2 linked regions of the Anaerosoma tenue genome follow. Each later gene encodes a partner of the first gene's protein in a complex. Links are inferred from orthologs where the notes say so. Each region holds a gene or a part of one and is shown on either strand. Other genes may lie near its edges. The genes, in order: accC and accD.

What was found.
Region 2: the proteins of accC (region 1) and accD are in contact, whole or in part, in a solved structure (PDB 8UXZ), measured with the Escherichia coli proteins. The link is inferred for Anaerosoma tenue from one-to-one orthologs.

The regions. Positions count from the first base shown.
Region 1 is NZ_JALNTY010000001.1:507,328-518,852, forward strand. The notes cover bases 8,008-11,007. They hold accC (acetyl-CoA carboxylase biotin carboxylase subunit), read right to left. Parts: upstream 10,213-11,007; coding sequence 8,803-10,212; downstream 8,008-8,802. Other genes in these bases: nusB (transcription antitermination factor NusB), read right to left, coding at 8,008-8,434; MSB02_RS02580 (Asp23/Gls24 family envelope stress response protein), read right to left, coding at 8,460-8,810; accB (acetyl-CoA carboxylase biotin carboxyl carrier protein), read right to left, coding at 10,212-11,007. Also shown: MSB02_RS02535 (glycosyltransferase family 2 protein), read left to right, coding at 1-282; MSB02_RS02540 (copper transporter), read right to left, coding at 305-1,165; putative cytokinetic ring protein SteA, read right to left, coding at 1,179-2,300; DNA repair protein RecN, read right to left, coding at 2,307-3,944; MSB02_RS02555 (NAD(+)/NADH kinase), read right to left, coding at 3,946-4,794; MSB02_RS02560 (TlyA family RNA methyltransferase), read right to left, coding at 4,796-5,590; dxs (1-deoxy-D-xylulose-5-phosphate synthase), read right to left, coding at 5,556-7,490; MSB02_RS02570 (exodeoxyribonuclease VII small subunit), read right to left, coding at 7,601-7,972; more of nusB, read right to left, coding at 7,979-8,007; more of accB, read right to left, coding at 11,008-11,525. UniProt on the Escherichia coli protein: This protein is a component of the acetyl coenzyme A carboxylase complex; first, biotin carboxylase catalyzes the carboxylation of the carrier protein and then the transcarboxylase transfers the carboxyl group to form malonyl-CoA.
Region 2 is NZ_JALNTY010000003.1:53,971-65,377, forward strand. What follows is about bases 52-2,933. They hold accD (acetyl-CoA carboxylase, carboxyltransferase subunit beta), read right to left. Parts: upstream 2,015-2,933; coding sequence 1,088-2,014; downstream 52-1,087. Other genes in these bases: MSB02_RS07895 (6-phosphofructokinase), read right to left, coding at 52-87; MSB02_RS07900 (acetyl-CoA carboxylase carboxyltransferase subunit alpha), read right to left, coding at 126-1,088; MSB02_RS07910 (beta/alpha barrel domain-containing protein), read right to left, coding at 2,110-2,933. In the rest of the region: more of MSB02_RS07895, read right to left, coding at 1-51; more of MSB02_RS07910, read right to left, coding at 2,934-3,069; MSB02_RS07915 (GNAT family N-acetyltransferase), read right to left, coding at 3,177-3,623; MSB02_RS07920 (NAD+ synthase), read right to left, coding at 3,625-5,214; MSB02_RS07925 (hypothetical protein), read left to right, coding at 5,362-5,532; MSB02_RS07930 (thioredoxin fold domain-containing protein), read left to right, coding at 5,548-5,772; trpA (tryptophan synthase subunit alpha), read right to left, coding at 5,788-6,663; trpB (tryptophan synthase subunit beta), read right to left, coding at 6,686-7,921; MSB02_RS07945 (SGNH/GDSL hydrolase family protein), read right to left, coding at 7,936-8,661; MSB02_RS07950 (phosphoribosylanthranilate isomerase), read right to left, coding at 8,658-9,302; MSB02_RS07955 (TrpB-like pyridoxal phosphate-dependent enzyme), read right to left, coding at 9,305-10,666; MSB02_RS07960 (indole-3-glycerol phosphate synthase TrpC), read right to left, coding at 10,749-11,407.

The sequences.
Region 1 (11,525 bases):
ATCAAAGCGCTCTCAGGCTACGAACCCACGGCGCCGCTCTCGGGACAGCGCGCCCTCTCACGGGCGGCCTGGCAGGCAGCCACGCCCTTCGCCCAAGGCTACGGCGTTGAGGTAGGCCTTACGGTGAGAGCCGCGCGGGCAGGACTACGACTCATGGAGGTTCCCACCACCATGGGCCATGCGGCGACCGGCCGCGACGTTGCGGGGTTCGTGCATCGCGGACGTCAGTTCGTGCAGGTAGCTGCCGCGCTGGCCCGCCTGGCGTCCGGCCGGGACCTCTAGGCGCACGGCACCGGCACAGGTCCTACGGGGTCATCGCCGGATAGTACCCGTCTGCACCATCGCCCGTGCCGTAGTATCCGCTCGCCCTTCCTGCCAGCAGGTATACGAGCGAGAGACGACCCTGCGGGGTCTCAAGATGATCGACGGCCGACACCCCTTCCCCGTCGCACACGCTGGCGACACCACCCGGAGTCTCCGAGAGTTCGGCCGCGGCAGCATGCTCACCGTCGGCGATGATCCGCTGTGCAAGGGACAAGGAGAACGGGTCGCAGCCCTCTGATCCGGTGCCTGCGATCACGACGGCGTCGACCGTGAACGTGCCGGTGAGGCTCTCCGTCGCCATCCGACCGGTCGAGACGAGCAGCTCGGTGAGCGGACGTTCGCCGCCTGCGCGCCACTCGGCATACAGCAGCTCCGCGACCTGCTCACGAAGCGCCTCGCCGGGCTCGGCCATCTCGATCCCCTCGCCGAAGAGGAGTCCCGCAAGACCCTCCGGCTCCGTCTGGTCAAGACCGAGCGCCGGCGTGTTGAGCGTGACCACATAGGCCGCTCCTCCCGCCGACTGCACGGTCTCGCGGACCGCCTCCACGCTGTGCGCCTGACCGGCGGTAGCGAGCACCGCAACGTCGGCGTCGCTCAGGAGGCCGTCAACGAGCGGACCTACGACGTCCTCGGCGAATGCACGATCCCTCTCCAGACCCAGCGAGAGCGTCTCGTTCTCGGCGGAGATCTCATCGAACCGGGCCTGGAGCTCCCGCACCACTTCGACGCCTTGATCGTCGAGCATGCCGCGTTCCGCGACCACGGTGCCGAGCAGAAGGCCGAGGGCCAGCGCGAAGAACACGGCCACCAGCGACGCGATGTGATATCGCAGGTTGTACATCGTGACGAGCCTCCTAGAGTCCGATCAGTGTCCGGAGCTGCAGCAACATCAGGTTGAGGAACGCGCGCGTACCGGGCGAGATGATGACGGCGACAGAGAGGACCGCCAGGCCCGCGAACGAGAGCACCAGCAACTGCATCGGGCTTACCGATGCACGATACAACCTGCTCACGCCTTTCGCGTCAACCAGGCGCGGTCCCACCCTGAGCCGAACAAGGAACGTCGATGCCATACCCTTGCGGCCCTTGTCGAGCTGCTCCAGCAGGTTCCAGTGGGTACCGACAGCGACTATGAGTTCGGCGCCCGACTCGCTCGCCAGCATCAGCGCGAGATCCTCGCTCATCCCCGCGCTGCGCCACTCGGTACCCGTGAGCCCCGCAGATTGCAGCCGTTCACGCCCGGGACATCGCCCATCGACGTATGCGTGGACGACCAGGTCTCGTGCCTTTGTGAGAGCCTCATCGCTCACCGAATCCATGTCGCCGATGATGATGTCCGGCTTGAGCCCGATCTCGAGCAGCGCGTCGGCGCCACCATCCACCCCGATGAGGACCGGCTTCATCTCACGGATGTAGGGCACGAGCGTGCGCAGGTCGTTCTTGTAGTCGTATCCGCGAACCACGACGAGTGCGTGCCGGCCCTCGATATGCGTGCGCAGATGCGGCACGGCGACCGGACCGGTCAGCAGGTCGCGCTCCTTGTCGATGAACTCGATCGTGTTCCGTGCGAACGCGTCGAGTTGCTCATCCAGACGCGCGGTGGCCTCGGTCATGGCCGCCTCGACGCCCTCGATGGTAAGCCTCGTACCGGAAGCCACCGCTTCACCATCGCGATAGACCGTGCCGCGTGATACCTCTATCCGATCGCCTTCGGTCACCCCTTCGAAGACCTCCGGACCCACCGCGTCAAGGATCTCCACGCCTCCGCGCAGAAGCAGCAACGGGCCCAGGTTCGGGTAGCTGCCGGAGATCGACGGCGAGGCGTTGATCACCAACTCAACGCCGGACTCGAGGAGCGACTCCGCGCTGAGGCGATCCATGTCGACGTGATCGATGATGGCGATGTCGCCATGCTCGAGCCGTTTGACGAGGTCCTTCGTGCGATGGTCCAGTCGTGCGGTCCCATATACGTACATCTCTGGCTACCCTCTCACCATGTCAGCGACCTGCGCGGAGAGCAGCTCGCGCGCGTGTGCGATACCCGCCTCAGAGGTGCCGCCCGAGAGCATTCGGGCCACCTCGGCAACGCGCTCATCGCCGGTGACGCTCCGGACGGTGGTCACCGTACGGCCATCGTGCTCCTGCTTCTCCACGACCATCTGGACGTCGGCACACGCGGCTACCTGGGCAAGATGCGTCACCACGAGCACTTGGTGGCTCCGGGCGAGTCTCGCCAGCCGCTCCCCGACCGCGTGTGCAGTGGCGCCGCCTATCCCGGCGTCCACCTCGTCGAACACCAGGACCGGCACCGCGTCGGCCTCCCCCAGCACGCCCTTGAGGGCGAGCATCACCCGCGAGACCTCTCCGCCCGACGCGATCTTGGCAAGCGGCCGGAGCTGTTCTCCGGCAGCGGACGTGAACAGGAACTCCACCCGCTCGGGGCCGTCCGACGTCCATGACTCGAACGGCAACGCCGTCCGCTCGACGCCGAACTGCGCATGCGCGAGCGCCAGATCGGAAGCGGCTTCGCCCAGCCGTGCCACGAACGGCGCGGTGGCGGCATCACGGACGGCGCGAAGGGACTCCGCGGCCTCACACAGGACGGCCGCCGCTTCCTCAGCATGCCGCTCGGCATCCGCCAACCCCGCCTCACCCGCCTCGAGGACGTCGAGTTCCTCCGAGGCGCTCTCCCGCATGGCGATCACGGCCGCCACGGTCCCACCGTACTTGCGGGTGAGCCCCTCTATGCGGTGCAGCCTCGCTTCAGCGGCATCCAGAGCTTCCGCATCGTGGTCGATGCTCTCCGCATACTCAAGGACCTGTGCCGCGAGCTCCTGCAGCTCGATGTCCAGTCGGGAGACCGTCTCCGCGAAGCCGTCGAGCGCGGGATCCAGGCCTCGGACACCGCCAAGCGCCGCGAGCGCGGCCGAGAGGCCGTCCGAGGCGCCCCGCTCCTCTTTCAGCGCCTGCCATGCCGCGTATGACGCCTCCGCCAGCCGCTCACCATACCTGAGCCGAGGCAGCAGCGCCGTCAACTCCTCGTCTTCACCCGTCTGCGGCTCAACGGCATCGATGTCCCCGATGACGAAGCGGAGGTAATCGGCCCGCTGCTCCCGGTCGGCGAGCGCCCCACGAAGCTCATCCAGACGCGCGACCGCCTCCCTGGCCGTCCGCCGGGCTTCCCGATATCGCGCGAGCGCCTCCGCGGCCTCCTCGCCGATGTAGCGATCGAGATAGCCGGCGTGACGGGCCGGCGACAGCAACGCCTGGTGCTCGTGCTGGCCGTGGAGATCCACCATCGGGCCGAGTGTGTCCGCGAGCATCGCCACCGTTGCCATCTCGCCGTCTATGGAGCAGCGCGACCGCCCCTCGGCGCTGATGCGGCGACGAGCGACGATGTCACGACCGTCGATCACGAACCGCCCCTCCACCACCGCCTCGGCAGCTCCTTGCCGCACCATCGCCGAATCGGCGCGTTCGCCCAGAAGCAGCTTCAGCGCGGACACGAGCACGGTCTTGCCTGCGCCGGTCTCCCCCGATAGCACCGTGAGGCCGGGGCCGAGCTCCAGCCACACGTCCTCTATCAGTGCGAGATCCCGCACATGCAGCTCTGCCAGCACGTCAGACTCCAAAGAAGGTCGTACCGAGGGACGAGTAGAACCCGCGCCCGTTGGCGCGGACGAGGCGCACGTCCTGATCGCTCACGCGTATCCGCACGCTGTCGAGCGTCGTACGGCATGGGACCTGGTCGCCGTCCACGGAGACACATGCATCAGCCCGCGCGAGCGTGGGGCACCGGAGCGTGAGAACGTCGCCAGGCGCGGAGACCACCGGCCGCGCCGCAACGGTATGGGGCGCGACGGGAACGGTCACGATGCCGCGTACCCCCGGCGCCACAGCGGGTCCACCGGCCGAGAGCGCGTACGCGGTGGAACCAGTGGGGGTTGCGGCGATGACCCCGTCGCACAGATATCGTCCGATGACGGAGCCGTTCACATCGACCTCGAGCTCGATCGACCGCGATGTCGCCCCTCGGCCGACGAACACCTCGTTCAGCGCCCGATACGATCCCGCCTCACGCCCACCCGCCATGACGGTGGCCTCGATCGTCTGCCTCCGCTCGATCGAGACGTCGCCCGCGAGCGCCGATGAGACGGCCTCGAGCACGTCCTCGCCACGCGCGCCGGAGAGGAATCCAAGGCGGCCCAGATTCACGCCGAGGATCGGCACGTCGAGCTGCCCAAGGATGTGGACCGCCTTCAGGATGGTGCCGTCTCCTCCGAGGGCGACTGCGAGCTCAGGTGTCCCGATGTCAGCGCGTGCCACGGGGATGGCATCCACACCGCTGAGGTCGACGTCCTCGGCGATCATCACCGGCTCGTAACCTCCGGACCGCAGGTACTCCACCACTCCGCGGGACGCATCGATGGAGCGAGGGTTCATCGGGTTTGGAACGAGCAGTACACGCACGCTAGCCTCCCAATGCGGCATGCGCCGCCTCTACGATCGCATCGACATCCACCTTGACCGGCTCGCCTTCCGGTCTGAGACACACCCAGAACTCGATATTACCTTCCGGGCCCGTGATGGGCGACCAGCCAAGGCCGCACACTGCCCACCCGTCCTGCTCCGCAGTGGCCAGCACCGAGCCGAGAACATCACGATGGACCGCTGGATCGCGCACCACACCTTTCTTACCGATACGTCCTTTACCGGCTTCGAACTGAGGCTTAACCAGAGCGAGACAGACGGCGTCATCGGCCAGGATCGTACGCACCGCCGGCAGGACCTTGCACAAGCCGATGAACGACACGTCTATGACCGCCATGTCGTACGGTCCTCCGAGCCGCTCCGGATCGGCAGTGCGGATGTTCGTGCGTTCCAGCACGTGGACACGAGGATCGTTGCGGAGCGACCAGGCGAGTTGCCCGTAGCCGACGTCAACGGCCGTCACGGAGCGTGCGCCCCGCTGCAGCAGACAATCGGTGAAGCCGCCTGTGGAGGCTCCCACGTCGACGGCGCACACGCCTGAAGGGTCGACGCCGAAGGAGTCAAGCGCCCCCGCCAGCTTGTGGCCGCCGCGCGATACGTACTGGGGCCGCTCGACCACGAGGATCTCAGCGTCAGGCTCCACGGGCGCACCAGCCTTTGACACCGTCACGCCGTCGACGCTCACATCACCGGCGAGGATGACACCCCGGGCCTGCTCTCGCGATCGCGCAAGACCCCTGCTAACGAGCTCGACGTCGAGCCTGCGCGCCGTCATCTAAGATCGCACCTTCCGCTTCGCGCAGAGCCGCCAGCCTCCGCAGGATCGCATCGGTCACCGACTCAGGCGTGAGTCCGACCTCTTCGAGCAGGATGCTCGTCTTCCCGTGCGTCACGAAGCAATCGGGGATCGCGATCTTCATGACGGGGACTGTGATCGCCTCTTCAGCGAGGGTCTCCATCACGGCGCCGCCGAAGCCGCCTTCACCGGTGTTCTCCTCCAGGGTCACGATGAGCGGCCTGTCGGCAGCTCTCCTAACCGCATCGCGGTCGAGAGGCTTCACCCAGCGCATGTCCACCACTTCAGCCGTGACGCCGTGCGCAGCGAGCGACTCGGCCGCACGCTCGGCGGTCTCGACCATCCGCCCGATGGCCAGTAGGGCGACGTCCTCCCCCTGACGCACCGTCTCGGAGACACCGGGGGTGAGCATCCGCCGCTCAGCGGGCAGCGCCACTCCGCGACCAGCGCCTCTCGGATACCTGATCGCCACCGGGCCGTCCATGGCGAGTGCCGTATGCAACATGTCCGCCAGCTCGGCCTCGTTGGACGGCGCCATCACGGCGAGACCGGGAACGGCCCGCAGGAACGTGAGGTCGAAGACGCCGTGGTGCGTAGGGCCGTCCTCGCCCACCAGGCCCGCTCGGTCGAGGCAGAAGACCACGTGGAGACCCTGGAGAGCGGCGTCCATGATCACCTGGTCGTAAGCGCGCTGGATGAAGGTCGAGTAGATCGCTACCACGGGTATCTGGCCGCCGTGTGCGAGCCCAGCGGCCAGACCCACCGCGTGCTGCTCGGCTATGCCTACGTCGAAGAACCGGTCCGGAAAGCGCTCCGCAAACGCCGTGAGGCCCGTTCCCGCCGGCATGGCCGCCGTGATGGCGACGATGCGCTGATCGCGCTCGGCCTCGGTCACGATCGCATCGCCGAAGACTTGCGTGTAGCTGAGCGGTTTGGGGCCGCCGCCGTTCGCACGGCCCGTCTCCACGGAGAACGGGCTCACGCCATGGAACTCGTCGGGGCGGTCCTCAGCGTGCGTGTATCCCATGCCCTTGCGCGTGACCGCATGCACAAGCACGGGACCGTCGGCGCTCTTGGCCCAGGTTATCGCGTTCTGCACCTGGGCGATGTCATGACCGTCGATGGGGCCGACGTACTGGATGCCGAGCTCCTCGAAGAGCATCCCCGGCACGATAAGCTGCTTCACCGACTCCTTGGCGGCCTCGCCGGCAGCCACCATCGCCGCACCGACCCTTGTGCGAGCGAGCGCCGACTCGACATCATCTCTGAGGCGACGGTATCGGCGGTCGAGCCTCACGCGCGCCAGGTAGCTCGACAGGGCCCCCACGTTGGGCGCGATCGACATCTCGTTGTCGTTCAGGAGCACGATGAGCCGCGAGCCCAGGTGGCCCGCATGGTCCAGCGCCTCGAACGCCATGCCCCCGGTCAGCGATCCGTCGCCGATCACCGCTACGATGGTCTCGTCCGTGCCGTTCAGATCGCGCGCAGCGGCGAGACCCAGCGCCACCGAGATCGACGTGCTCGCGTGCCCCGTGTCGTGCACGTCGTAGGGACTCTCGGTGCGCTTCGGGAACCCGCAGACGCCGCCGTACGTGCGCAGCGTTCCGAATCCCTCCCTGCGCCCAGTGATGAGCTTGTGGACGTACGCCTGGTGGCCTACATCCCAGATCACGCTGTCAGCGGGGCAGTCGAGCGCCCGGTGAAGGCCCAGCGTGAGCTCCACGACACCAAGGTTCGGCGCGAGATGACCGCCCGTCTCAGAGACGGTAGCGATGAGAGTCGCCCGGATCTCGGCAGCCAGCTGCGTGAGCTCCTCGCTGCTGAGCGCCTTCAGAGCGGCCGGTTCGTTTATGGAATCAAGAATGGGCGTCTGTGACACTGATCAGGCACACTCCCGTGCGTGGGGGTCGCGGCGGCACCCTGGATTCCCATCGTACCACCCGCGCGCTGCACGAATGCCAGCGCCGCAACCCTGCCGTAACTGGCCGGTCACTCTGCCGATGAGTCGGCCTGCTGCGCGTCACCCGTGGCATCGGCACCCTCATCGGGGTCCGCGCCGTTGAGCGGCTGACCCGGCACATCGTCTTCAGCGGCCGTGCCTTCGATGTCGGGAACGACCACCTCACCGGCCCCGGACGCATCATCCGGTCCACCGGTGCCGTCGACCTCTCCGCTCCCGGGCGCAGGAGCGGCACTCATGTCCGTGTGGTCGACGAGCTCGGTGCAGATATTCGCGAGGCGGACGCCCTCCTCGAGCAGATCGAGGCTCTTCTCGAGCGACGTGTCCTTCTTGCGCGCCTCTGCGGCGATCTCCTCCAGCCTGACCCGCGCGGTCTCGAACGTGTACCTCTCATCCGCCATCGCCGGTCAGACCCCTTCCTCATGTTCCACGTCATCGGTCACGTCGTCCGGTACCGGCTCGCCACGCAGCTCCGCGATCTTGCCGAGCACCCCGTTGACGAACTTGGGCGAATCGTCACCGCCGTACGCCTTGGCCAGCTCGACGGCCTCGTTGATAGCCACCGAGGCCGGAACGTCCTCCTCGAACATGATCTCGTACACGGCCAGACGCAAGATGTTCCGGTCCACGAACGGCATACGCATCAACGACCAATGCTGTGAGGTGGCTTCGATGCGCGCATCCACCTCGCCCTGGCGCGCCTCTGTGCCGAGCACGAGCTGGCGGCAGTAGTCGGAGGGCTCCCCGTCCTCGTCGTTGAACGATCGGGTGTCGAGTATCGACCGGACGTCCTGCCCGGTGATATCGCGCTGGTAGAGTATCTGGAGCGCCTGACGGCGCGCGCGGGTTCGCTCGAGCATCATCTACCCGTACCCGGTCTACCGTACGTCACTGCTCGTCCGGGAAGACGACCCCGTCGACGTACACGTCGACGGAAGCGACCGCCTGGCCGGTGTGCGTGAGCAGGGCGTCCGTGACCGCACGCTGGACCTCGGTCGCCACCTCACGCAGCGGCCTGCCATACGATGCGCTGATCCGCACGCTCGCGGTGAGTTCGTTACCCTCTCCCACCTCGACGACCACACCGCGAGCCGCACCCTTGGGCACAAGTCCCGCGAGTCCGCCCGCAGCCGGCACGATCGCCGCCACGCCCTCCACGGACTGCGTAGCCACCTGGGCGATGGTCTCGAGGACGCCCGGGGCGACCCCGATGCCGTCCAGCGTGATCTCCTCAGACATCGTGCCCCTCCTCGGGTCGGGAGCCGTCGATCACGAACGCGTTCAGAGCAGCCTGGTCGACATGCTGCTCAACGTAGTCAGTATAGACCTCGGCCTTCACGAAGTGCGGTTCCTCCACCACGAACTGGTGGAACGGGATGGTGGTGGGGATGCCGACGACGATGAACTCGTCGAGCGCCCTGCGCGCACGGGCGACCGCCTCATCCCGGGTCTCGCCCCATACGATCAGCTTGGCGAGCAGGGAATCGTAGTACGGGGGCACCATGTACCCGCCGTACACGTGGCTGTCCACGCGGACACCGAACCCTCCCGGCGGGTTGAAGCACTCGACCATCCCGGGGTGCGGCCTGAAGTTGTGTATCGGATCCTCGGCGTTGATGCGGAACTCGATAGCGTGGCCGCGAAGCGTGACCGAATCCTGCGAGGCATGTGTCATGCGGTCGCCGGCTGCGATCCGGATCTGCTCCTTGATGATATCCACGCCGGTGATCTGCTCGGTCACGGGATGCTCCACCTGTACGCGCGTATTCATCTCCATGAAGAAGAAGCTGCCATCCGTGTCGAGCAGGAACTCCACGGTGCCGGCGTTCACGTAGTCGACCGCACGAACCGCCTTCAGGGCCGCTTCGCCCATCGCCGCCCGCAACTCCTCGCTGAGCGCGGGTGAGGGCGCCTCCTCGATCAGCTTCTGGTGACGCCGCTGCACCGAGCAGTCACGCTCGTAGAGGTAGATCGCATTGCCGTGCGTATCGGCGAGCACCTGGATCTCGATGTGCCGCGGCCGCGACAGGTACTTCTCGAGATACACCTCGTCGTTGCCGAACGCGGCGGCGGCCTCCGTCTTGGCCGCGGTGAAGTTGTGGACGAGCTCCGACTCGTCGGCGGCCACACGCATGCCCTTGCCACCGCCGCCCGCGGACGCCTTGATGAGCACGGGAAAGCCGACCTCGCGAGCGAAAGCGAGCGCCTCTTCGGCCGTTTCGACGATGCCGTCGCTGCCAGGGACGCACGGCACTCCGGCAGCCATCATCGTGCTGCGTGCCACCGCCTTGTCGCCCATCCGCTCGATCGCATCCGCCGAAGGACCCACGAACACGAGGCCTGAGTCGGCACATGCGCGGGCGAAGGCCGCGTTCTCCGCGAGGAACCCGTACCCCGGGTGCACGGCGTCGGCGCCGCTCGTGAGCGCCGCGGAGATGATGTTGGGCATGTTGAGGTAGCTCGCCGACGATGGCGCCGGACCCACGCACACGGCCTGGTCGGCCATCCGTGCGTGGAGAGAGTCCCTGTCAGCCTCCGAGAAGACGGCCACCGACCTGATACCCAACTCCTTGCACGCGCGCACGACGCGGAGTGCGACCTCCCCGCGGTTGGCGACGAGCAGTGTCCGTATCGCAGCCACTAGGCGACCGGCTCGTAGTAGAAGAGGACCGCACCGTACTCGACAGGCTGCGCGTTGACGGCGGCCACCTCACGGATGACGCCGGCCTCCTCGGCAGCGATCTCGTTCATGAGCTTCATCGCCTCAAGGATGCACAACGACTGGCCCTCGGCCACGGTATCGCCCACCATCACGTACGGGTCGGCGCCCGGCGACGGAGACGCGTAGAACGTGCCGACCATAGGCGCGGTCACCGCACGCCACGTTGCGGGTCGCCCGGCGGTGGATGTGGTATCGACCACCTGGGGCGACTCCGGAGCGGCAGGCGCCGGCGGAGCGGGGACATGCTGGTGATGTGACGGTTCGACCGACGTGCCGCCCTTGCGGACGACCACGCGGGCATCGCCCTCCTCGACAACGATCTCGGTGACGTCCGAACTCTCGATGAGCTTCACGAGCTCTGCGATGTGATTCACGTTCACTGCGTCGTCCTCTCTGGCATGATCGATCTCGCGCCCGGTCATGAACACAGCGCCTTCGGCCCCCTCGCGATGACGCTCGAGGAACGCTCGCGCCTCGTTGGGGAACAGCGCGTACATCAGTACGTCTTCTTCAGTGTGCGCAAGGTCGCCGACCTCGGCGGCCACCTGGTCATACGTGGTCGTCACCAGCGATGCCGGACGGACATCGGCGGGCAGCGGTTCCGCATCGCGCAGGACGCTCGCGACGACATCAGGATCCATCGGACCGGGCGCCTTGCCGTACAGTCCGCGGATGTAGTCCTTCATCTCCTGCGGGACCACCGACCACCGCTTGGCGGTGAGCACGTTGATCACCGCCTGCGTACCCACGATCTGGGACATCGGCGTCACGAGCGGCGGATACCCCACCTCGGCGCGGACCTTTGGGATCTCAGCGAGCACGTCGGACAGTCTCGAGCTGGCGTTCTGTAGCTCGAGCTGGCTGATGAGGTTGCTCATCATGCCGCCCGGGACCTGATGGCTGAAGACCTCCATATGCAGCAGCGAGGTGACGCCTCGCTTCAACTGCTTGGCCTGTCTGATGTCCTCCCAGTACTGTGCGATCTCGAAGAGCAGGTCGAGATCGAGGCCGCTGTCGTAGGGGCTCTCCTTGAGCGCCGCCACGATCATCTCCACCGCCGGCTGACTGTTGCCGAAGGCGAGCGCCACCACCGCAGTGTCTATGATGTCCGCACCGGCCTCAGCGGCCTTGAGGTAGTTCATGGGCGCCATGCCGCCGATGTAGTGACAGTGCACGTGGACCGGCAGTCCCACTTCGTCCTTGAGCGCCCGCACCATCTTCTCGGTGCGGAA
Region 2 (11,407 bases), on another replicon or contig:
GGCTGCGGAGATCACGGCGTTGGCGGCCGGAGCAGGACCTCCGCTGAAGAGCATCCCTACCCGTTTGATGCCGGTCTCACCGTTCACACGATCACGCCCCCATCGGTCCAGACTTCTTCGGCCGTTCAGTCGGTCTCGTTGTACTCCCCGATGGCGCGGAGCCGCTCGTAACGGCGTTCCAGCAGCCCGTCGGGGTCCTCCTCGCTCAACGCATCGAGCGCGGTGGCGATCCGGACGCCCACCTCACCGGCCACGATCTCCGGCTCCCGGTGTGCGCCGCCAAGCGGCTCGGGAACCACCTCATCGGCGATACCCATCCTCAGCAGGTCCTCGGCAGTGAGCGCCAACGCGGCCGCCGATTCGGGCGCCCGCGCCGCGTCCTTGTGCAGGATCAGCGCACACATCTCGGGGCTGATGACGGAGTAGTATGCGTGCTCCAGCATGATCAGACGATCGCCGAAACCGATCGCGAGAGCGCCTCCGCTGCCCCCCTCGCCGATACCCACGACCACCACAGGCACCCGCACGGCCGACAGCGTGGCGAGACAGTCCGCGATCGCCCACGCCTGGCCCCGCTCCTCGTCCTCGAGCCCGGGTGACGCGCCTGCAGTATCCAGGAACGTCACGATGGGCAGACCGAAACGGTCAGCCAGCCGCATCGCACGCTCGGCCTTGCGGAACCCTTCCGGATGCGGGCTGCCGAAGTTGCGTGCGACGTTCTCCTTGGTCGTGTGCCCCTTGTTGTGCCCGATGACCACCACGCGACGGCCACCGAGGGTGGCAAGCGCCGTGTACATCGCCTGGTCGTCTGCGTACCGGCGGTCGCCCCTGAGCTCCACGACATCGTCGAAGAGGTATGCCACGTAGTCGGCGGTCTTGGGCCGGTCGGGGTGCCGGCTCACCTGTACCTTCTCCCACGGGCTCAGCGTGGAGTACAGCGTGGCCCGGAGCCGCTCGACCTCGCGCTCCAGGTCCGCGATCTCAGCGGCGAGCTCGGGAGTCGATGCGATATCGAGGTTCGCGAGCGCCGCGAGCTTCTCTTCCAGGTCGGCGAGCGGGCGCTCGAACTCCATCACGAAGCGCGCCATCACGCCTCACCGCCTTCGGGAAGGAGCGCCGGCGTATCGTCTGCTCCGGCAGGGACGACGCGATCGGCGGGCATCAGATAACCGAGCACCGTGGCCACTCGGGAACGCGACTCCCCGCGAGGCACGACCTCGTCGATCATCCCGTGCGACTGGAGCGAGGCGGCGGTCTGGAACCCCTTGGGGAGCGACCGGCGTATGGTCTGCTCCACCAGCCGGGGACCCGCGAAGCCGATCATCGCGCCCGGCTCGGCGAATATGACGTCGGCCAGTACTGCGAAGCTCGCGGTGACGCCACCGTAGGTGGGGTTCACAAGCATCGAGACGTAGGGCAGCCCCGCTCGCGACAACCGTTCGGCGGCGGCGGCCGTCTGCGCCATCTGCATGAGCGACAGCATCCCCTCCTGCATGCGGGCGCCGCCCGACGCCACGATCATGACGACACCGCGCTGTTCCGTTCTCGCGCGCTCGAAGGCACGGGCGATACGCTCGCCCACCACGGATCCCATGGACGCTCCGATGAACCTGAAGTCGAGCGCGCCCACCACAACCGGATGACCGTCGATCGTGGCCGTCCCCGTGAGCGCCGCATCGTCCATCCCGGTGGTCTGGCATGCGCGCTCCAGGCTGGAGGCATACGGCTTGCCGGCCGAGAAACGCAGGGGGTCGCTCGAGACCAGGCCCGCATCGATCTCCGCGAAGCTCCCCGGATCGACTAACGCGTCGATCCTGTCCCGGGCGATCAACTCGAAGTGGTGATCACAGTGGGGACAGACCGACAGGCTGCGCTCGACCTCTCCCTGATAGAGCGTGCGTTTGCACTCGGGGCAGGTCCGCCACACGCCATCGGGCAGACTCTCCGTTCCGCTACCGGTGGATACCGTGTAGCGGCGCCCCTCGCGCTGTTTGAACCAGTCGTTGATCGGCATATCGCTCCACGACCCTCGGCGACGTACAAGTGGTAATGATAACGCGGCACCGCCACCGGGGCGATGCCGCGCTCTCGATCGCAGGCACCTTTGCGCTAGACGGTGAACTCCTTCTCGCCTTCGAACACCGCGAGCGCGTCGTCCACCGGCCAATCGCCGAGGGTGATAGCGCTGATGGCTTTGGTGAGCCGCACCGCCTCGTCGAGCGGGCGCTGGTGGATGTTGCGGCCAGTGGCGTTGCCGCTGGCGCCGCCAACGTGGATCTGCTCCCACAGCTGGGTGAGGAACGTCTTGGCGTCAACGGTCGATCCGCCCGCGCACACAAGGCCGGTACGCCCGGCAGCCGCGGCGGCTTCTTTGAGCTTCTCGGCCGACGACTTCTCATCGTCGCCCTTGGGCGGGTTGACCTTGACGAAGTCCGCGCCCAGGCTGACGGCGACGCCTGCTGCGCCGGCGATCAGGTGCGCGTCCTTCTCATCGATGACGGCCTTCCCGCGGGGGTAGATCCACAGCACGACGAGCAGCCCCATGGAGTGCGCGTCGGCGATCAGCTGCCCCGCCTCCTGCATCATGTTCGCCTCGTACTCGCTGCCGAGGTAGATCGTGTAACCCACACCCACCGCATTCACGCCGTTGTCTCGCAGGTCGAGGACGGTCTGGATGTCGTAGAGCTGCGGGCTGTACGGGTCGTCCTGGTGCTTGGCGGGATCCTTGGCCGAGGTCTTCACCAGGTGCGTCTTGGAGTTCATCTTCACGAGGTAGTTGATGTCCGGGTAGTCGGCGGCATACTGCGCGATGAGCCCGCGCTGACCGGCGAGCACGCCGCAGATGCCCTGGTCGCCGATGCGGAAGAGGTGCTCGGGCTCCGCGTCTTCAGGAGCGATGCCGTCACCGTAGAAGTCGTCGTTCAGGTGCTCGACCTTCTGGTCGCAGGCGAACAGCATGAGGCGCCCCGTGCCCCGGGTAGCCGCCAGGTAGTTGTCGATGTAGGTCTCGCGCGCCTCGGCGGGCACGTCCACCGGGACTCTGACCTGGTCACGCGTGATGCTCGGCATATGGTCCTCCTCGTGGTCGGGTGAATACGTGATCGCGGGCGCACGCATCCGGCGTGCCGGTGCACACCGCCCGCACATAGGTTATGCCACGAACGCGCTCGATGCTATCACCCGATGCGCTTCTCCATCCGCACGTGCGGAACGCCCGTGCGGCCGAAGGGAAAGACGTCGCTCACCGTGCGCCATCCGATACGCGTGTAGAAACCCTCCGCGGTCGTGCGGGCGTTGAGTGTGAGCAGGGCGATCCCGCGGCGCCGCGCCTCGTCCTCGATGCCGGTCATCAGCGCGCTCCCGACGCCGCCCCCCTGGAGCTCGGGCAGCACGCTCACCTGCCGAACATGGCCGGTGCCGTCGGGTTTCAACAGCATGTTCGCGTACCCCACGAGCTTGCCGTCACGGAACGCCGCGATATGCAGACGATCCGCCCCCTCGTCGTCCCAGCGGTCGTCACGCGGGATCCCGAACGGGGCGAACAGCACCTCATGGCGCAGTGCGTGCACCTCGGCCATCCGTGGGTCGGCAGGGTCGAGCCATTCGAGCACGATGTCCCGCATCTCAGCCCCGGTACGCGTTGGTGATGGGCATGCGGCGGTCGCGCCCGAACGCCTTGGCCGTGACGCGCGTCCCCGGCGCGGCCTGACGGCGCTTGTACTCGGCGGCGTCCACCATCCGCACCACCCGTTCCACGACCTCCGGGTCGTGGCCATGCGCGACGAGGTCGTCCACCGAGCGGTCCTCCTCGATGTAGCCGAGAAGCACCGCGTCGAGCACGTCGTAGGGCGGGAGGCTGTCCTGATCGGTCTGATCGGGGCGCAGCTCTGCCGAGGGAGGCTTGTGCAGCGTGGCCTCGGGGACGGCCGGCGAAACCGTGTTGCGCCAGCGGGCGATGTCGTAGACATGCGTCTTGAAGACGTCCTTGATGGGCGCATAGCCGCCCGCCATGTCTCCGTACAGCGTCGAGTACCCCACCGCTAGCTCGCTCTTGTTGCCCGTGACCAGCACCAGCCAGCCGTTCGCGTTGGAAAGCGCCATCAGCATCGTGCCACGGATGCGCGCCTGAAGGTTCTCCTCGGCCAGCGTCCGCTCCAACCGCCCGGCAGCCGGCTCGAGCGCGTCGAGCAGCGCCCGGTGAGGCGCGTCGATCGGGAGCGTGTGGGTTGCGATGCCGAGGTTCGCGGCAAGCTCGAGCGCGTCGCGCACGCTCCCCTCGCTCGAGTACGGCCCCGGCAGCAGCACGCCATGCACATGATCCGCGCCGAGCGCGTCGACCGCCACGGTCGCCACGAGCGCGGAGTCCACGCCGCCCGACAGGCCGAGGACCACGTCGGCGAAACCGTTCTTTCGACAGTAGTCGCCGAGTCCGAGAACGAGCGCCCGGTGCACCTCCTCCGGACCCTCGGGCGACGGCCTGAGGGACCCGGCACGAATCACGCCCGGCGCGATGTCGAACGAGGCGACGTCCTCCGTGAACGCGGCGGCACGGACAGCGAGGGTGCCGTCGGGCGCGAACAGCATCGACCGGCCGTCGAACACGAGCTCGTCCTGGCCGCCCACGAGGTTGCAGTACGCCACCCACACACCGCTTTCCGAGGCCCTGGCGCGGAGCATTTCCTCGCGCTCGCATCCCTTGCCCCGGTGGAACGGCGACGCCGAGATGTTGAGCACCGCCTGCGCGCCCGCCGCGGCAACACGCTCCACGGTCGCCGACGACCAGATATCCTCGCAGACCGTGAGCGCGCACTTCACGCCGGCGATATCGACGATGACGTCGCTCTGCCCCGGCTCGAAGTAGCGCTCCTCGTCGAAGACGCCGTAGTTGGGCAGAAGCCGCTTGTGGTAGACCGCGCGCACCTGCCCGTCGGCCAGATACGCCGCCGCATTGTGCAATCCTCTGTCCGAGCGGATCACGCACCCTGCCACACACGGCCGAATGGCCTGCGCAGCCAACCGCGCGAGCGCCGTCTCGGAGCGCTCCACGAACCCCGCACGCGCCAGCAGGTCCTCCGGTGGATAGCCGGTGAGCGCAAGTTCGGGCAGGAGCACGACATCAGCGCCGTCGGCCGAAGCCGCGGCGTCAAGGCACCGCTGGAGATTGCCTTCGATATCCCCCACGGTGACGTCGATCTGTGCAAGCGCGATACGCATGCGGTGAGTCTACCACCACGACGCGGGCCCGAACGGCGCACCATCTGCCGCTCGTCCGGACCGATGGTCGGGCGACTCCGCCCGCTATCCATCCGTGAGCACCGTTCTCGGTTACACTTGGCGTGTACGTCAACGAGAGGAGCCGCCATGCGCCCCCTGATACGCGTCGTTCTCATCGCTCTTGTCGTGGTGTTCTCCGCCTCGCTCGCCGCCTGCGCGACCGGCGGCGGGACCGCATCATCCGGCGACCTTGTCGCCGATGAGCGACCCGTGCCCGACGGGATGCCGGTGATGTACGAGTTCTTCACCACCAGTTGACCCAGCTGCACCAAGATGGCGCCCATCGTGAATGGGCTCAAGCCGCAGTACGAGGACGACGTCGCGATCCGCATGTACAACGTCGAATCGAGCGCCGAGGGCAACCAGCTCGCACAGGACTATGGTGTGCAGTTCGTGCCGACCTTCGTCTTCGTGAACGCCGACGGCACGGTGGCCGACACGCTCATCGGAGAGGTGTCCGAGAACACGCTCAAAGCGTCGCTCGACGCCTTGAAGTAAGGTCGACCGCCTCCGTCACCCACGAACAGCCGCAGCCAGCTCCCGCACGAACGACTCCACAGCGACAGGATCGGACTGTCGCCTGACGATGGCGCTCCCCACGATCACACCGTCGGCGATGGCGGCCACCTGCGCCGCCTGGGCGGCGTCACCCACGCCGAAGCCCACCGCCACCGGAAGGTCGGTATGGCGCTTGACGCGAGCCACCTGGTCGGCCAGGCCGATCGCCAGCGATTCGCGCTCGCCGGTGACGCCCATCGAGCTCACGCAGTAGACGAAGCCTGCCGAGGCGCCCGCCACCACCGCCAATCGCTCGTCGGTCGAGGTGGGCGCGGTCAGAAACACCGTATCGAGTCCTGCGGAGACCTGCCGCCACGGAGCCGATGCCTCCGGCGGCATGTCCGGGATGATGGCGCCCGCTATTCCTGCATCGAGCATCCGCTCCGCTGTCTGCTTGAGCCCGAGACGCATGACGGGGTTCATGTAGGTCATCGCCACGACGGGCGGCGCCTCATCCACGCCGGGGTCCCTGATGAATGCCGCCGCCACCTGGAGCGCGTGGACGAGTCCGAATCCTCCTTCGCCCGCGCGCGCAACGGCGGCCGCCTCGGCGATCACGGGGCCATCTGCGAGCGGATCGCCGTACGGGACGCCGAGCTCGATCACATCGGCGCCCCCTCGCGCAGCGGCCCGCAGCGCCTCGATAGACGCGCGCCGATCGGGATAGCCCGCCATCACATAGGTTATGAGAGCCGGCCTTCCCTTCTGGAATGCGGCCCTGAGGGCGGAGCGCGGGGCATCCCCTCGCTCGCTGTCCTCGCCGGGGGCCCGCGGCGCCGGATGGCGCGATGCGCCACCGACGCCTACCCCGGCTGCGGAGGCGTCGCTCAAGAATACCCCGCGCTCCGCCCTCTCACTCACCGAGACCCGCCTCCCGCACAATGTCCATGTCTTTGTCGCCGCGACCCGACACGGTCACGATCACGGTAGCGTCGCTTCCAAGTTCGGTCGCCAGACGCGGCAGCAATGCCAGCGCGTGCGACGACTCGATCGCCGGGATGATGCCCTCTACCCGCGTGAGCAGCGCGAACGCGTCGAGCGCCTCGGCATCGGTGACCGTCTCGTACCGTACGAGCCCCTCGTCCTTCAGGTAGCTGTGCTCGGGACCCACGCCGGGGTAGTCCAGGCCGGCAGAGATCGAATACGCCTCGAGCGGGTTCCCCGAATCGTCCTGCAGCAGGTAGCTGTAGAAGCCGTGCAGGACACCGGGCGAGCCCTTCGTCAGGGCAGCCCCGTGCCGGTCGGTGTCCAGCCCGAGCCCCGCGGCCTCAGCCCCGATCAGCAGCGGACGCTTCCCGACGGGAACATCGCGCAGGAACGGGTAGAACGTGCCGATCGCGTTGCTGCCGCCGCCGATGCACGCCACCACCGCATCCACGCTCGGAATCCGCTTCTCTTCCATCTGGCCGAGGATCTCCGAGCCGATGACGCTCTGGAAGTCGCGCACCATCTGCGGGTATGGATGCGGCCCGAGCGCCGAGCCGATCACGTAGAAGGTGTCCTCCACGCGCTCGACCCAGTGCCTGAGCGCGGCAGTCACGGCATCGGCGAGCGTGCCCTGCCCCTCGGCCACGGGGACCACTTCAGCGCCCAGCAGCCGCATCTTGTAGACGTTGAGCGCCTGGCGCCGGATGTCCTCCACGCCCATGAAGACAGCGCACTCCAGGCCGAGCAGGGCAGCGGTCGTGGCGGTCGCCACTCCGTGCTGACCGGCTCCCGTCTCGGCGATCACGCGGTGCTTGCCCATACGCTTCGCGAGCAGGCACTGGCCGATCGTGTTGTTCACCTTGTGCGCGCCGGTGTGGTTGAGATCCTCCCGCTTCAGGTAGACGGCGCCCAGCCCCACCTCGGCAGCGAGACGGTCGGCCCGGTAGAGCGGTGAGGGCCTTCCCACGTAGTCGCGGAGAAGGTACAACAACTCCTCCACGAACGCGGCGTCTTCGATGGCCTCCTGGTAGCCGGCTGCGAGTTCCTGCAGCGCGGGCACCACAGTCTCCGGCACGAAGGTGCCGCCGTACGGACCGTAGAAGCCCTGGGCGTCAGGCGTTGAATACGCCATCTCGGCAGAGGGCAGCAGCACGTCAGACATCAAGTACCTCCGGTTCAGTCGAGATCGTCAAGAGTCTTGATAAGCATGGTGTCGAGCACATCGTATGCGGCGTCGTTGAGGTGGGAGTCGTCCGGAGAGACAGCATAACCCCTCTCGAGCGCTCCTTCAGCATCTGCGAGCGCAGCGTTCAGGTCGAGCACCATGACGGCTTGCCCGGCGTCGCGTCGCTCCGCCGCGAACTCCGCGATCCTCCTGCCGAACTCCCGGTGCTCGCGCACGAGAGCCTGCGTGGTCTCACCCTCCACTCTGGGCAGAGCGGTGCCGAGGATCAGGCGGGTACCTGCCGCGTCGGCGGCATCCGCAACGATAGCGACGCACTCCATGAGCGCATCGAGTTCGCCGGCATATTCACCGCCATTGAAGTCCACGAAGCAGAACTTGAACAAGACCGTCGAACCGGCCGGGGCCGAGGCGATCGCATCCGCAGCGCTGCGTGCGATGCCCGGAGGGCCTTCTATCTCACGGAACGTGATCGTGTAGCCATCCAGGCTCGCGGTATCGGACCCCTCGCTCCCCCAGTGGTCAATCCAGCCCGTCATCACGGATCTGCCAAGTACGAGAACCTGCCGTGAGGTTCCAGCGACATCATCAGTACTGGCGCCGGACTCTCGGCTCGCGGCCTCCTCCTGCTCCGCCTCCGGAGCCGGACGCGCCTCACCGCACGCGGTCACGCCGATCACGAGAAGGAGTACGGCCAGTCCTGCGAGCATTCGCCTCATCCTGCTCGGACCTCCCCGTCCGCGACGCGTACCGCATCGCAGAACGCGGCGACCTTCGCACCGTCCTTGACCCCCGGCGACCGCTCGACGCCGCTGCTGACGTCCACAGCGTACGGGTGCAGCATCCGGACCGCCTCCGCGACGTTGTCAGGCCCGAGACCTCCTGCGAGGAGGACCGGGATATCCCGCGGCAGCATGTCCGCGACACGGCTCCACTCGAACGCGGTGCCCGTGCCTCCCTGCTCCCCGGGGACGTAGGTGTCGAGCAGGAGCGCCGCAACGGCGCCCCTGTATCGATCCACGTCCGCACCATCGAACCCCGGCCCCACCCGCAGCGCCTTTATCACCGGCACCGGAGCCGCTGCGCACGTCTCAGGCGCCTCGTCGCCATGGAACTGCACCGCGGTGAGGCCGAGCCGCGCCACCGCCTCCCACACATCGTCGGCCTGGGCGTCCACGAACACGCCTACGCGCGCTACGAGCGGGGGCGCCTCGGCGAAGACAGCGGCCGCCTGATCCAGCGTCACTTGCCGCTTCGACGGCGCCAGCACCACGCCGAGCGCATCGGCGCCTGCCGCGACCGCCGCCGCAGCGTCTTTCGCCCTGGTGAGACCGCATATCTTGATCCGGGTGCGAGACACGGCTACTCCTCCAGCGTCGTGCCGGCAGCGAAATCGAAGTCCTGCAGCTCACCGGCGTTGTACTTCTGATAGGCGGCAAGATCGAAGTGTCCGTGACCGGACAGGTTGAAGAGGATGACCTTGTCTTCGCCGGCAGCCTGGGCGTCCTTCGCCTCATTGATCGCGGCCAGGATAGCGTGGCTGCTCTCGGGCGCCGGCAAGATGCCCTCGGCTCGCGCGAACTGCACGGCGGCGTCGAAGCACGCGGTCTGGTCCACGGCCACGGCCTCGACCTCTCCCTCGTGCACCAGCTGGCTCACGAGAGGCGAGTCGCCGTGATAGCGCAACCCGCCGGCGTGGATGCCCGCCGGCACGAAGTCGTGGCCGAGCGTGTACATCAGCATCTGCGGCGTCATGCCCGCCTCGTCGCCGAGGTCGTAGCGGTACTCGCCCGCCGTGAGCGTGGGACATGCTTTGGGCTCGACGGCCAGCAGGCGAGCCTTGCTCTTGCCTTGGAGCTTGCGGTGATAGTACGGGAACGCGATCCCGGCGAAGTTGCTGCCCCCGCCGATGCACCCGATGACGACGTCGGGCTCCTCCTCGGCAAGTGTCATCTGCTCGATGGCCTCCTGGCCGATGATCGTCTGGTGCAGGCAGACGTGGTTCAGGACCGAGCCGAGCGAGTAGTGCGTGCCGGGATCCTTGATCGCTACCTCCACGGCCTCGGAGATGGCGATACCGAGGGAGCCGGTGGAGTCCGGATCCATCGCCAGCACATGGCGGCCGGCATCGGTGAGATCGGTCGGCGAGGCGTGCACCGTGCCGCCGTAGGTCTCCATGAGGATGCGGCGATACGGCTTCTGCTCGTAGCTCACCTTGACCATGAAGACCTCGACATCGATGCCATAGAGCGCACCAGCGATCGAGAGCGCGCTGCCCCACTGGCCTGCGCCGGTCTCGGTGGAGATCTTGGTGATGCCCTCCTGCTTGTTGTAGTACGCCTGCGGGATGGCGGTGTTGGGCTTGTGCGAACCAGCCGGGCTCACGCCCTCGTACTTGTAGAAGATCTTGACGCCCGCCGGCAGGCCGAGGTCGCGCTCAAGCTGCCTGGCGCGCAACAGAGGCGATGGACGGTAGGTCTTGTACACGTCGATGACCGCGCCCGGGATGTCGATCCAGCGATCGGGCGACATCTCCTGCTTGATGCACTCCATCGGGAAGATCATCGCGAGCCGCTCGCCGATCTGCTCCATCGTGAGCTCGGTGCCGTCGGGCGCAAACGCCTTCGGCGGCGCCGCCGGGGTCTTCAGGTCCGGCATGATGTTGTACCAGGCCTCGGGGATCCTGGTCTCGTCCAGCCCGAACCTCGTCTTGTCACTGCCCATGTCTCTCACTCCTCCCGCCGGAGCGCCTCGCCCCGGCAAACCGGTCTCCGCGAGCGTTCCGCTCACGGTCGTCACCGCTTCCCTATCGTCTCGAGCGCTTCCGCACGCCCGTAAGCTTTCTCACGGCCTCCTCGGGGACCGGCGCCCGCATGAGCGATGTCCCAACGAGCACCGCATCGGCGCCTGCATCCGCGGCGGCCTCGACATCCGCACGCACCCGGATGCCGCTTGCCGCGATCACGAACAGTTCGCAGCAGTACGCGGCTTCAGATACGAGCTCCAGTTGGGACGCCCTGTCCACCTCGAGGGTGTGAAGGTCCCGCGCGTTCACGGCGACGACCTCGACCTCGAGCGTGCATGCCTGATCCAGCTCGTCGAGGTCCGCCACCTCGACGATGGGACCGAGACCCAACTCCCACGCAAGGTCGACGTACTCCCGCGTTCGAACCCCCAGGACGCTGATCATCAGAAGCACCGCATCCGCACCGCTGGCGCGTGCCATGTAGAGTTGGATCGGATCCACCACGACGTCCTTGCACAGCATCGGCAGGTGGACCGCGTCCACCGCGTCCGAGAGGTCGGCGAACGAGCCGCCGAAGTACTCCGGCTCGGTAAGCACCGAGACGGCGGCCGCTCCACCGGCGGCGTACATCCGTGCCTGCGCCGCCGCCGAACACTGCGGGGCGATCGGCCCCTCGCTCGGCGATGCTTTCTTCACCTCGGCGACCACGCCGACGTCGT